4 regions of the Mesorhizobium sp. M0854 genome follow, and region 1 is predicted to be linked to each of the others. Evidence: predicted binding sites of a transcription regulator. Region 1 holds the regulator's gene; each other region holds the start of a gene.
What was found. Region 1 encodes PhoB, which activates phosphate uptake and scavenging genes when phosphate is short. Its sites were predicted from a motif close to TGTCATNNANCTGTCAT; they were not measured.

Region 2: olsB (l-ornithine N(alpha)-acyltransferase) is a predicted target of PhoB. The motif match lies at 712-728, and genes of this name have one in related genera.
Region 3: NKH99_RS14490 (YdcH family protein) is a predicted target of PhoB. The motif match lies at 1,295-1,311, and genes of this name have one in related genera.
Region 4: NKH99_RS08555 (PhoX family protein) is a predicted target of PhoB. The motif match lies at 872-888, and genes of this name have one in related genera.

Annotation. Positions count from the first base shown of each region.
Region 1 is NZ_JAMYOL010000010.1:11,328-13,527, forward strand. It holds gene phoU (phosphate signaling complex protein PhoU) at 6-713, shown strand; gene phoB (phosphate regulon transcriptional regulator PhoB) at 730-1,419, shown strand; gene NKH99_RS17105 (ROK family protein) at 1,429-2,200, opposite strand, start outside.
Region 2 is NZ_JAMYOL010000002.1:79,170-81,369, reverse strand. It holds gene NKH99_RS03260 (PAS domain-containing hybrid sensor histidine kinase/response regulator) at 1-642, shown strand, start outside; gene olsB (l-ornithine N(alpha)-acyltransferase) at 792-1,667, shown strand; gene grpE (nucleotide exchange factor GrpE) at 1,778-2,200, opposite strand, start outside.
Region 3 is NZ_JAMYOL010000007.1:202,950-205,149, forward strand. It holds gene NKH99_RS14480 (IclR family transcriptional regulator) at 102-887, shown strand; gene NKH99_RS14485 (YdcH family protein) at 939-1,142, opposite strand; gene NKH99_RS14490 (YdcH family protein) at 1,382-1,561, shown strand; gene ispG (flavodoxin-dependent (E)-4-hydroxy-3-methylbut-2-enyl-diphosphate synthase) at 1,764-2,200, shown strand, end outside.
Region 4 is NZ_JAMYOL010000004.1:25,298-27,497, reverse strand. It holds gene NKH99_RS08565 (phosphatase PAP2 family protein) at 1-400, opposite strand, end outside; gene NKH99_RS08560 (hypothetical protein) at 415-753, opposite strand; gene NKH99_RS08555 (PhoX family protein) at 955-2,200, shown strand, end outside.

The DNA of each region.
Region 1 (2,200 bases):
GGACCATGGGCGAACACACAGTCGCTTCTTTCGACGAGGATCTCGAGCAGATCAGCAAGCTGATCCGCGACATGGCCGACCTCGCCGGTTCGATGGTCGGCGGGGCGACCAAGGCGCTGTTGAATTCCGACAACGTGCTGGCGCAACGCGTCGTTTCCGACGACGCCATCATGGATGCGCGTCAACGCGAACTGGACGACCGCGCCATCACCCTGATCGCCAAACGCCAGCCGATGGCCCACGATCTTCGCCATGTGGTCGGAGCGATCCGCATGGCGGGCGACCTCGAACGCATCGGCGACCTTGCCAAGAATATCGCCAAGCGCGTGAGTGCGGTCGGCCTCAGCGCCACGCCGCGGGACCTGTCGCATTCCATCGACGCGATGGCGCAGCTGGTTCTCATCCAGGTGCAGGGTGTCATCGAGGAATATGCTGCAGGCGATGCGGCCGCGTTGGCCAAGCTTCGTGCCGCCGACGAGCGCATCGACGTTAAATACACGTCCGTGTTCCGCGAGCTGTTGACCTACATGATGGAAGATCCGCGCAACATCACCGCTTGCACGCACCTGCTGTTCTGCGCCAAGAATCTGGAGCGGATCGGCGACCATGTCACCAACATCGCCGAAAATGCGTATTATGTGCTGACCGGCGAGCAATTGCCGGTCAATCGTCCGAAGCAGGACGAAACGACAATGTCCGCACCGGTGACATGATGGGGGTGCCCAGCCGATGATCGCACCACGCATAATGGTGGTGGAGGACGAGGAGCCGTTGGGTGTGCTGCTCCGCTACAATCTCGAATCCGAAGGCTACCAGGTCGAGGTGGTGACACGCGGCGACGAAGCCGAGATCCGTTTGCAGGAGAATGTGCCCGACCTTTTGGTGCTCGACTGGATGATACCAGCGGTTTCCGGCATCGAGCTCTGTCGTCGGTTGCGGGTGCGCCCCGAAACCGAGCGGCTGCCGATCATCATGCTGACCGCGCGCGGCGAGGAGAGCGACCGGGTGCGCGGTCTTTCGACCGGCGCCGACGACTATCTGGTCAAGCCGTTTTCGACACCGGAATTCATGGCCAGGGTCAAGGCGCTGCTGCGGCGCGCCAAGCCGGAAGTGCTGTCCAGCGTGCTGAAGGTCGGCGACATCGTGCTCGATCGCGAATCGCACAGGGTCTATCGCAAGAAGAGCGAAATCAGGCTCGGGCCGACCGAATTCCGGCTGCTCGAGTTCATGATGCGGCATCCGGGCCGTGTCTTCTCGCGCAGCCAGTTACTCGATAATGTCTGGGGGGAGACAATCTACATCGACGAACGCACCGTCGACGTGCATGTCGGGCGGCTGCGCAAAGCCGTCAACAACGGCCGGATGCCGGATGTCATCCGCACCATCCGCGGCGCCGGCTATGCGATCAGGGAAGATTGACCCGCCTGGTCAGGCTACGTTCTTTCTGACGCTGGGCCTCATTTGCGCGCCCGGCGCGAAAATCTCCTGGTCGACGAAGCTTAACGCCCGCATCGCGCAGCCTTCGCGGATCAGAGGCAATTCGTTCGGCTCTGTATCGAAGGAGATCGAGCCTGAATGCTGGCCGCCGGCGGTCTGGGCGATTGCCTTCCGCAAGGCCGGCTCGATCAGATCGAAGGCGGCGGCACTGGCGCCGACCATCGCGACCGGTGCCGGATCGATCAGCGCGAACAGCGAGCCGAGACCGAAACCCAGCGCTTCGCCGGCCTTGCGGTAGGCCTCGCGTTCCGGCCCATCTTTCTCGCGCGCCCGGGCCGCCAGTGCGCGCATGTCGGCGTCGCTGACGTCGGCGACCGGTTCGCTGTCTTCGCTCATCTGCCTGGCGTTGCGCCAGATGGCGTAGTTGCCGGCATACGCCTCGATGCAGCCGCGCCGCCCGCAACGGCAGAGCGCGCCGCCCGGACGATGGATCATGTGGCCAAATTCGCCGCCCGAGGAATGCGTCCCGGTGAACAGTTCGCCCTTCAGCACCAGCCCCATGCCGATGCCATGCGAAAGCAGGATGGCGATGAAGTCATCGCGATAGCGATCCGGATTGCGCCAGCGCAAAGCCACCGCCATCATGTTGCAGTCGTTCTCCACCGTTGCCGGGATGCCGAATTCGTCCTCCAGCATGTCGGCAAAGGCGATGTCGGTCTGCGGCGTGATCGGCGACCACAGCATGGCGCGTGCAGGGGAGTCG
Region 2 (2,200 bases), on a different contig from region 1:
AGCGACGGCAGGCTGCTCAGGCGCCTGCGCCAGAGCGGATTTGCCGATTGCGAGGCAGTGACGCTGATTGCACCGACCGACCGTGGCATGCTTGGCGAGTTCCGTGCCAATGGTTACGCCACCTTCCTTGCGAGGCCGGTGCGCGGCGAGACATTGCTGCGCGTGCTTTTGACCAGCCACGCGCCGGTCATCGCCGAGCCGCAACTGCAAAGGCGCGGCGCGCAGGCGGGGCACGCCATTGGCGCCCGCCAGCAGGGCCTGTCGGTGCTGATCGCCGAGGACAACGACATCAACGCCATGCTGGCCCGCGCCACGCTGCTGAAGGCCGGGCATCGCGTGAAAGTGGTCGGCAACGGCAAGGCCGCCGTCGAGGCGGTCATCAGCACCGGCCACAAGCACCGTTACGACGTGGTGCTGATGGACTTGCATATGCCTGTCATGGACGGCCTGGACGCCATCGCCGCCATCCGCCGCCATGAGGAGGAGACCGCGGTGCCGCCAGTGCCGATCATGGTGCTGTCGGCCGACAGCCAGGAAAAGACCCGCCACGCCGTGCTCGCTCACGGTGCCAGCGGCTTCGTCACCAAGCCGCTCGACCCCGATGCCCTGGTTCATGCGGTCGAAGGGCAAGCGGCCGCCTGAGGCACAACATAGACGGTTGATAGATTGCCCAGTCGACGAAGTATTGCCCGCAGAGCCGTATCACGGTACTGTCACAATCCTGTTGCACCTACACCGTATCCCCGTGCCAAGAGGGATGGCTCGAAGGAGAATCACTCGTGCATACAGTCATGCCGGAATGTGATGCTCGGCCGAACGCCAGCGGGCCTTTGCTCGTCGGCCGGAACGCCGATGCCGTCATAAAAGGCGCATCGCTCGGCCGCATCGGCAATCTCGAAGTGCGGCTCGCCCGCAACGAGGCCGAGATCGCTGCCGCGCAGGAAGTGCGCTACCGGGTGTTCTACGACGAGCTTGGTGCCAGGAAGGACCTGTTTCAGATGCAGGACCGCCGCGATGCCGACCGCTTCGATCCCCTCTGCGACCATCTGCTGGTCTTCGATACTTCGCTTTCCGGCCCCGAGCATCGCCGCATCGTCGGCACCTACCGCCTGCTGCGGCAGGAGATTGCCGCGGCCGCCGGCGGCTTCTATTCCGAAGGTGAATTCGAGCTGACCAAGCTCATCGCGCGGCATCCCGGCCAGCGCTTCCTCGAGCTCGGCCGCTCCTGCGTTCTGCCGGAATACCGCTCGAAGCGCACCATCGAGGCGCTGTGGCAAGGCATCTGGGCCTACATCAACCATTACGGCATCGGCGTGATGACCGGCTGCGCGTCGTTCCACGGCACCGTGCCTGCGGCACATGCCGAGGCGCTGACCTATCTTGCCCACCACTGCCGGACGAATTCATCCTGGGACGTGCGCGCCGTCGCCGGGCGCTATTGTTCCATGGATCTGATGCCGATCGAGGCCGTCAATACCAAGGCGGCGATCGCGGCGATGCCGCCGCTGGTCAAGGGCTATCTGCGCGTCGGCGCACGCATCGGCGACGGTTGTGTCATCGACCGTGAATTCTCGACGGTCGACGTGTTCGTGGTGATGCCGGTCAAGGAGATCGGCGCCCGCTACGTCAATTATTATGGCGGAGAAGCGCAGCGGTTTGCGGCCTGAATAAGGGAGTAGGCGGAGAGAAGGCAAGGGCGCGAGTAGGCAATTGCTACTTTACCCGACGTAGCGCTATTCCCTACTCCCGTACTGCCCTATTCCCCTACTCCCCTAACTTACGCATCCTTCTCAGCCTGCTCGTTGACCGGCCCCGGCTCCACCGGCGCTTCGCTTGCCACATGCTTGGGGCCGCCCTTGGCGACGCCGACCATGGCCGGCCGCAGCACACGCTCGCCGATCGAATAGCCGGGCTGCACGACCTGCACGACCGTATTTGCCGGTACGTCGGGATTGGGCACCTCGAACATCGCCTGGTGGAAATTCGGATCGAATTTCTCGCCCTCGGGCTCGAGCTTCTTCACGCCGTGCCGCTCCAGCGCCGACAGCATGGCGCGCTCGGTGATCTCGACGCCGTCGATCAGCGCCTTGAAGCCGGCATCGCCCGAAGCCTTGGCCTCCTCCGGGATGGCATCCAGCGCACGGCGCAGATTGTCCGACACCGAAAGCATGTCGCGGGCAAAATTGGCAACCGCATAGGC
Region 3 (2,200 bases), on a different contig from region 1:
GGCATCGGTTGCAACTGACGTCATTGTCCCTTACAAGAGACGCCTGTACTCTGTACAAGACAGATTAACATCAGGGATCGATAATGCAAGAAGGTAATGCCTTGGCCGCTCGACCGGACGCCGGTCTGGACGAAGACAAGAACTCGGCTTCTCGGGAGAAGGGCCTCAACCGGGTCCTCCAGATTTTGGAGTTTCTTCACGCGACCCAGCGCGCGATCGGCATCGGCGATCTTGCCAAGGGGGTAAACGCGCCGCGTTCGACGACTTATACGCTTGTGCGCTCGCTGGTCGACGCAGGTCTGCTGGAAATGGCCGGAGACGGCAATCGGGTTTATTTCGGAAAGAAGCTCTATCTCTACGGAATGGACTATGTGCGGGGCAACGACCTGCTCAGGCGAGGGCGCCAGGAAGTCGACCATCTGTCACGCGAGACCGGCGAGACCTCGGAGTTGTGCATGCTGCAAAGCGGCCGCTACACCATCGTCCATTCAAGCCCGGGAACGAGGCCATTCCGGATCAGCTCGGCGACCGGTCTGCAAATACCGCTCCCCTGGACAGCTTCCGGGCGACTGCTCCTCGCCGGCTTCGACAGGGCAGCGATCGAGGATATGGTCTCCGAGGACGATCTCGTGCTGCCGGACGGCCGCAGATTGCAACTCGACGATTTCATAGACGACATCGCCGTCGCCAAGTCGGCCGGCTACTGCGTCACCTCCGGCCTTGTCGATGCCTACACGAAATGCCTGGCCGCGCCGGTCTTTTCAGCGCCGGGCAGGGTCGAGGCGACGATGTGCCTGGTGGTTCCGATCGATACCTCGACCGAAAAGACCGACGACCTGATAGCGTTGTTGCGCGAGCGCGCCGCACGGCTTTCGATCGCGGCATAACCGCTTTTCCAGCAAGCCGGCGCCGGCGTTCGTTCAAGCAATGGCGTTCGTTCAAGCAATAATGTCTGGAATGATCTTGTCTTCCAGCGCCATCAGCCTGTCCTTCAGGAAAAGCTTCTTTTTCTTCATGCGCTGGATCTGCAGCGGGTCGCAATTCATGGCGATCATCGCATTGATGGCCGCGTCGAAATCGGCGTGTTCCTGCTTCAGCCGGGAATATTCGAGGCGGATATCTGCCTGTTCCTGATCGGACATTTTTACCGTCTGCACGTCTGCGGCGCCCAAACTATGGGCCTGATTGGGCGGGACCGGGTCTTCTTGCACCGGCGCGCAGCCCATATCACATTTCATATTGGCGTGGAATGCTACCACGCAGCATTCGACATCGGTGCGCGATGGTGGCACACTGTCATTATGCCGTCATAGAAGCGAGCCTGCGGTGGACGTGCCATGACGGCTGCAATCCGAGGAAACCATGAAAGGGAGAACCAATCATGTCTCTTGCATCCCATCTTGATGAGCTGCAGCGGAAACACGGCGACATCGAACGGGAAATCGACGATGCGATGACCCATCCATCGGTAGACGACCTCGAAATCGTGAATCTCAAGCGGCGCAAGCTGGCGCTCAAGGACGAGATTGAAAAACTGAAGGCGAAACCGACGACCCACTGAAACCCTTCCAGGACTAGAAGCGCCACCCGGCGCGCGATCTTTCCGGTGGCATGTCTCTATGCTGCCGGAAACGCCCATGGATTTGCGGTAAGCTGCCATCTTGTTGTTTCCGATTTGCTGGGCCTGCGCGCCAGTCGCCATTGACAAGCCATCTTTGCTCCTCCACCTCATGCCCGGACCTTCAAGATTAAAGGCAGCCGGCATGACCGGATATTTTTCCTCACCCTTCCCACGCCGCAGGTCGGTCGGTGTCGATGTCGGCGGCGTGATGGTCGGCGGCGGCGCGCCGGTCGTCGTCCAGTCAATGACCAACACCGATACGGCCGATGTCGACCAGACGGTCGCGCAAGTGGCGGCGCTGCATCGTGCCGGCTCCGAGATCGTGCGCATAACCGTCGATCGCGACGAAAGCGCTGCGGCCGTACCGGCCATCCGCGAGCGGCTGGAACGGCTCGGCATCGACGTGCCGCTGGTCGGCGATTTCCACTATATCGGCCACAAGCTCCTGGCCGACCACCCGGCCTGTGCCGAGGCACTGGCCAAATACCGTATCAATCCCGGCAATGTCGGCTTCAAGGACAAGAAAGACCGGCAGTTCGCGGCGATCGTCGAGATGGCGATCAAATACGACAAACCGGT
Region 4 (2,200 bases), on a different contig from region 1:
AGACCAGATCGGGGCGCGGCCGGTCGATGTCGAATTTCAGCACGCTTGACAGGAGCTGGCCGCCCGCTACCGCGACGAACATGAGAAGCGCCGCGCCTGGCCTGCGGATAAGGAGCAGATAGACGATCATTGCTGCCGTGATCAGCAGCAGTACGCTGGCGCTGCCGAGGCTGGTGATGTCGCGCATCGCCCCTTCCAGCCACGCCGGTCCGATCGGATTGTCGGGCTGGCCGGCTTTGCGGAAGGCAAGCAGGATTTCGGTGTCGAAGGCATGCGGCGTGGTCGCCCGCGCCAGCTCCATCAGCTCCTCGAACCCCCACAGCCCGCCGGCAATGACCAGCCCGGCCAGCAGAACCGGGAACTCCAGCCAGTTGGGCAGTCTGCTTGCAATCTTCTTCATCGGCCCGATCGCAGTTACAGCCTTTGCAGATAGGGCCCGAGCGTGATCAGCGCCACAGCTGCGATGGCAAGCACGATGCCGGTTGCCTGCAAGGCATTGACGCGTTCGCCGAAGAAGACCAGCGCCACCACATTCACCGACACCAGCTGGATCACCGCCGACAGGCTGAACGACACCGACATGCCGAATTCACGGATCAGCCTCAGCATGATCAGATTGCCCAGCGAGTAGAGCGCCAACGTCAGCACGATCTTGCCGAGGCTCGGCGCCAGCCCCCACTGTTTTGCGGCCATCGCCGCCAGCAGGAAGATCACCGTCGAGACGCAGAGCTGCCCAAGTCCCCAGAAACTCACTTTTGTTCCTCCCGATGCGGTCCCTACCGCCTGCCGCAGCTCTTGTTTCCGAAGCGCCGGTCGCGGTCAAGCGGGGCCGATGTTGGATACGAAATCGCAGGTGGCAATTTAGCCGGCATGTCATCAAACTGTGACCTGCCGGTAATACCGGATTGGCAAGGCAACACGCTCCAGCAATCCATCCAGCCAGAGGCAGGCCCTATGACCGAACATCGCACCCCTGACGCCCATTTCCGCACCAGCCTGCTCGAGGAAAACGATGGGCCAGGAGCCAATCCCACCGACAACCGCACCATGGGTGAGATCATCGCCGCGCGGTTCTCGCGCCGCGGCTTCCTCAAGGGTTCGCTTGCCGTCTCGGCCATAGCCGCTACCGTCAGCCCGCTGGCGCTGATCACCGCCGACAACGCCCGCGCCGCCAAAGGCTCCGCCTTCGCTTTCGACGAGCTCGAGGCCGGCATCGACGACAAGCATCACGTCGCACCTGGCTATGACGCCGACGTGCTGCTGCGCTGGGGCGATCCGCTGTTCGCCGATTCGCCGGGATTCGATCCGACAAAACAGTCGGCGGAAGCCCAGGCCAGACAATTCGGCTACAACAACGACTATGTCGGTTATATCCCGATCGACGGCTCGGCCGAGCACGGCCTGCTGGTCGTCAATCACGAATACACCAATCCGCACCTGATGTTTCCGGGTCTCGTCACCATCGTCGATGGCAAAGCCAAGCAGGCGCCCCTCAGCAAGGAGCAAGTCGATGTCGAGATGGCCGCGCATGGCGGCACTATCGTCGAGATACGCAAGGTATCAGGCAAATGGCAGGTCGTTCGCGACGGCAAGCTCAACCGCCGCATCACCTCCAACACCGAGATCGCGCTCTCCGGCCCGGTCGCCGGCCACGACCGCGTCAAGACCAGCGCCGATCCGACCGGCACGAAGGTCATCGGCACCATCAACAATTGCGCCGGCGGCGTCACGCCGTGGGGCACCTATGTCATGGCCGAGGAGAACATCCACGGCTATTTCTCGGGCGAGCTGCCGCAGGGGCATAAGGAAGCCGCCAATTACAAGCGCCTCGGCATTCCCGAAGGTGCCTATGAATGGGCAGCGCATTACGACCGTTTCGACATCGGCAAGGAGCCGAACGAGCCGAACCGCTTCGGCTGGATCGTCGAGGTCGACGTCCAGGATCCGACTTCGGCGCCGAGGAAGCGCACCGCGATGGGGCGCTTCAAGCATGAGGGCGCCGAATCGATCGTCGCCAAGGATGGCCGTGTCGTCTTCTATCTCGGCGACGACGAGCGCTTCGACTATGTCTATAAGTTCGTCACCACAGGCAAGTTCGATCCGGACAACCGCGCCGTCAACATGGATTTGCTCGACGACGGCACCTTGCATGTAGCCAAGTTCGCCGACGACGGTTCGGTCGAATGGCTGCCGATCGCCT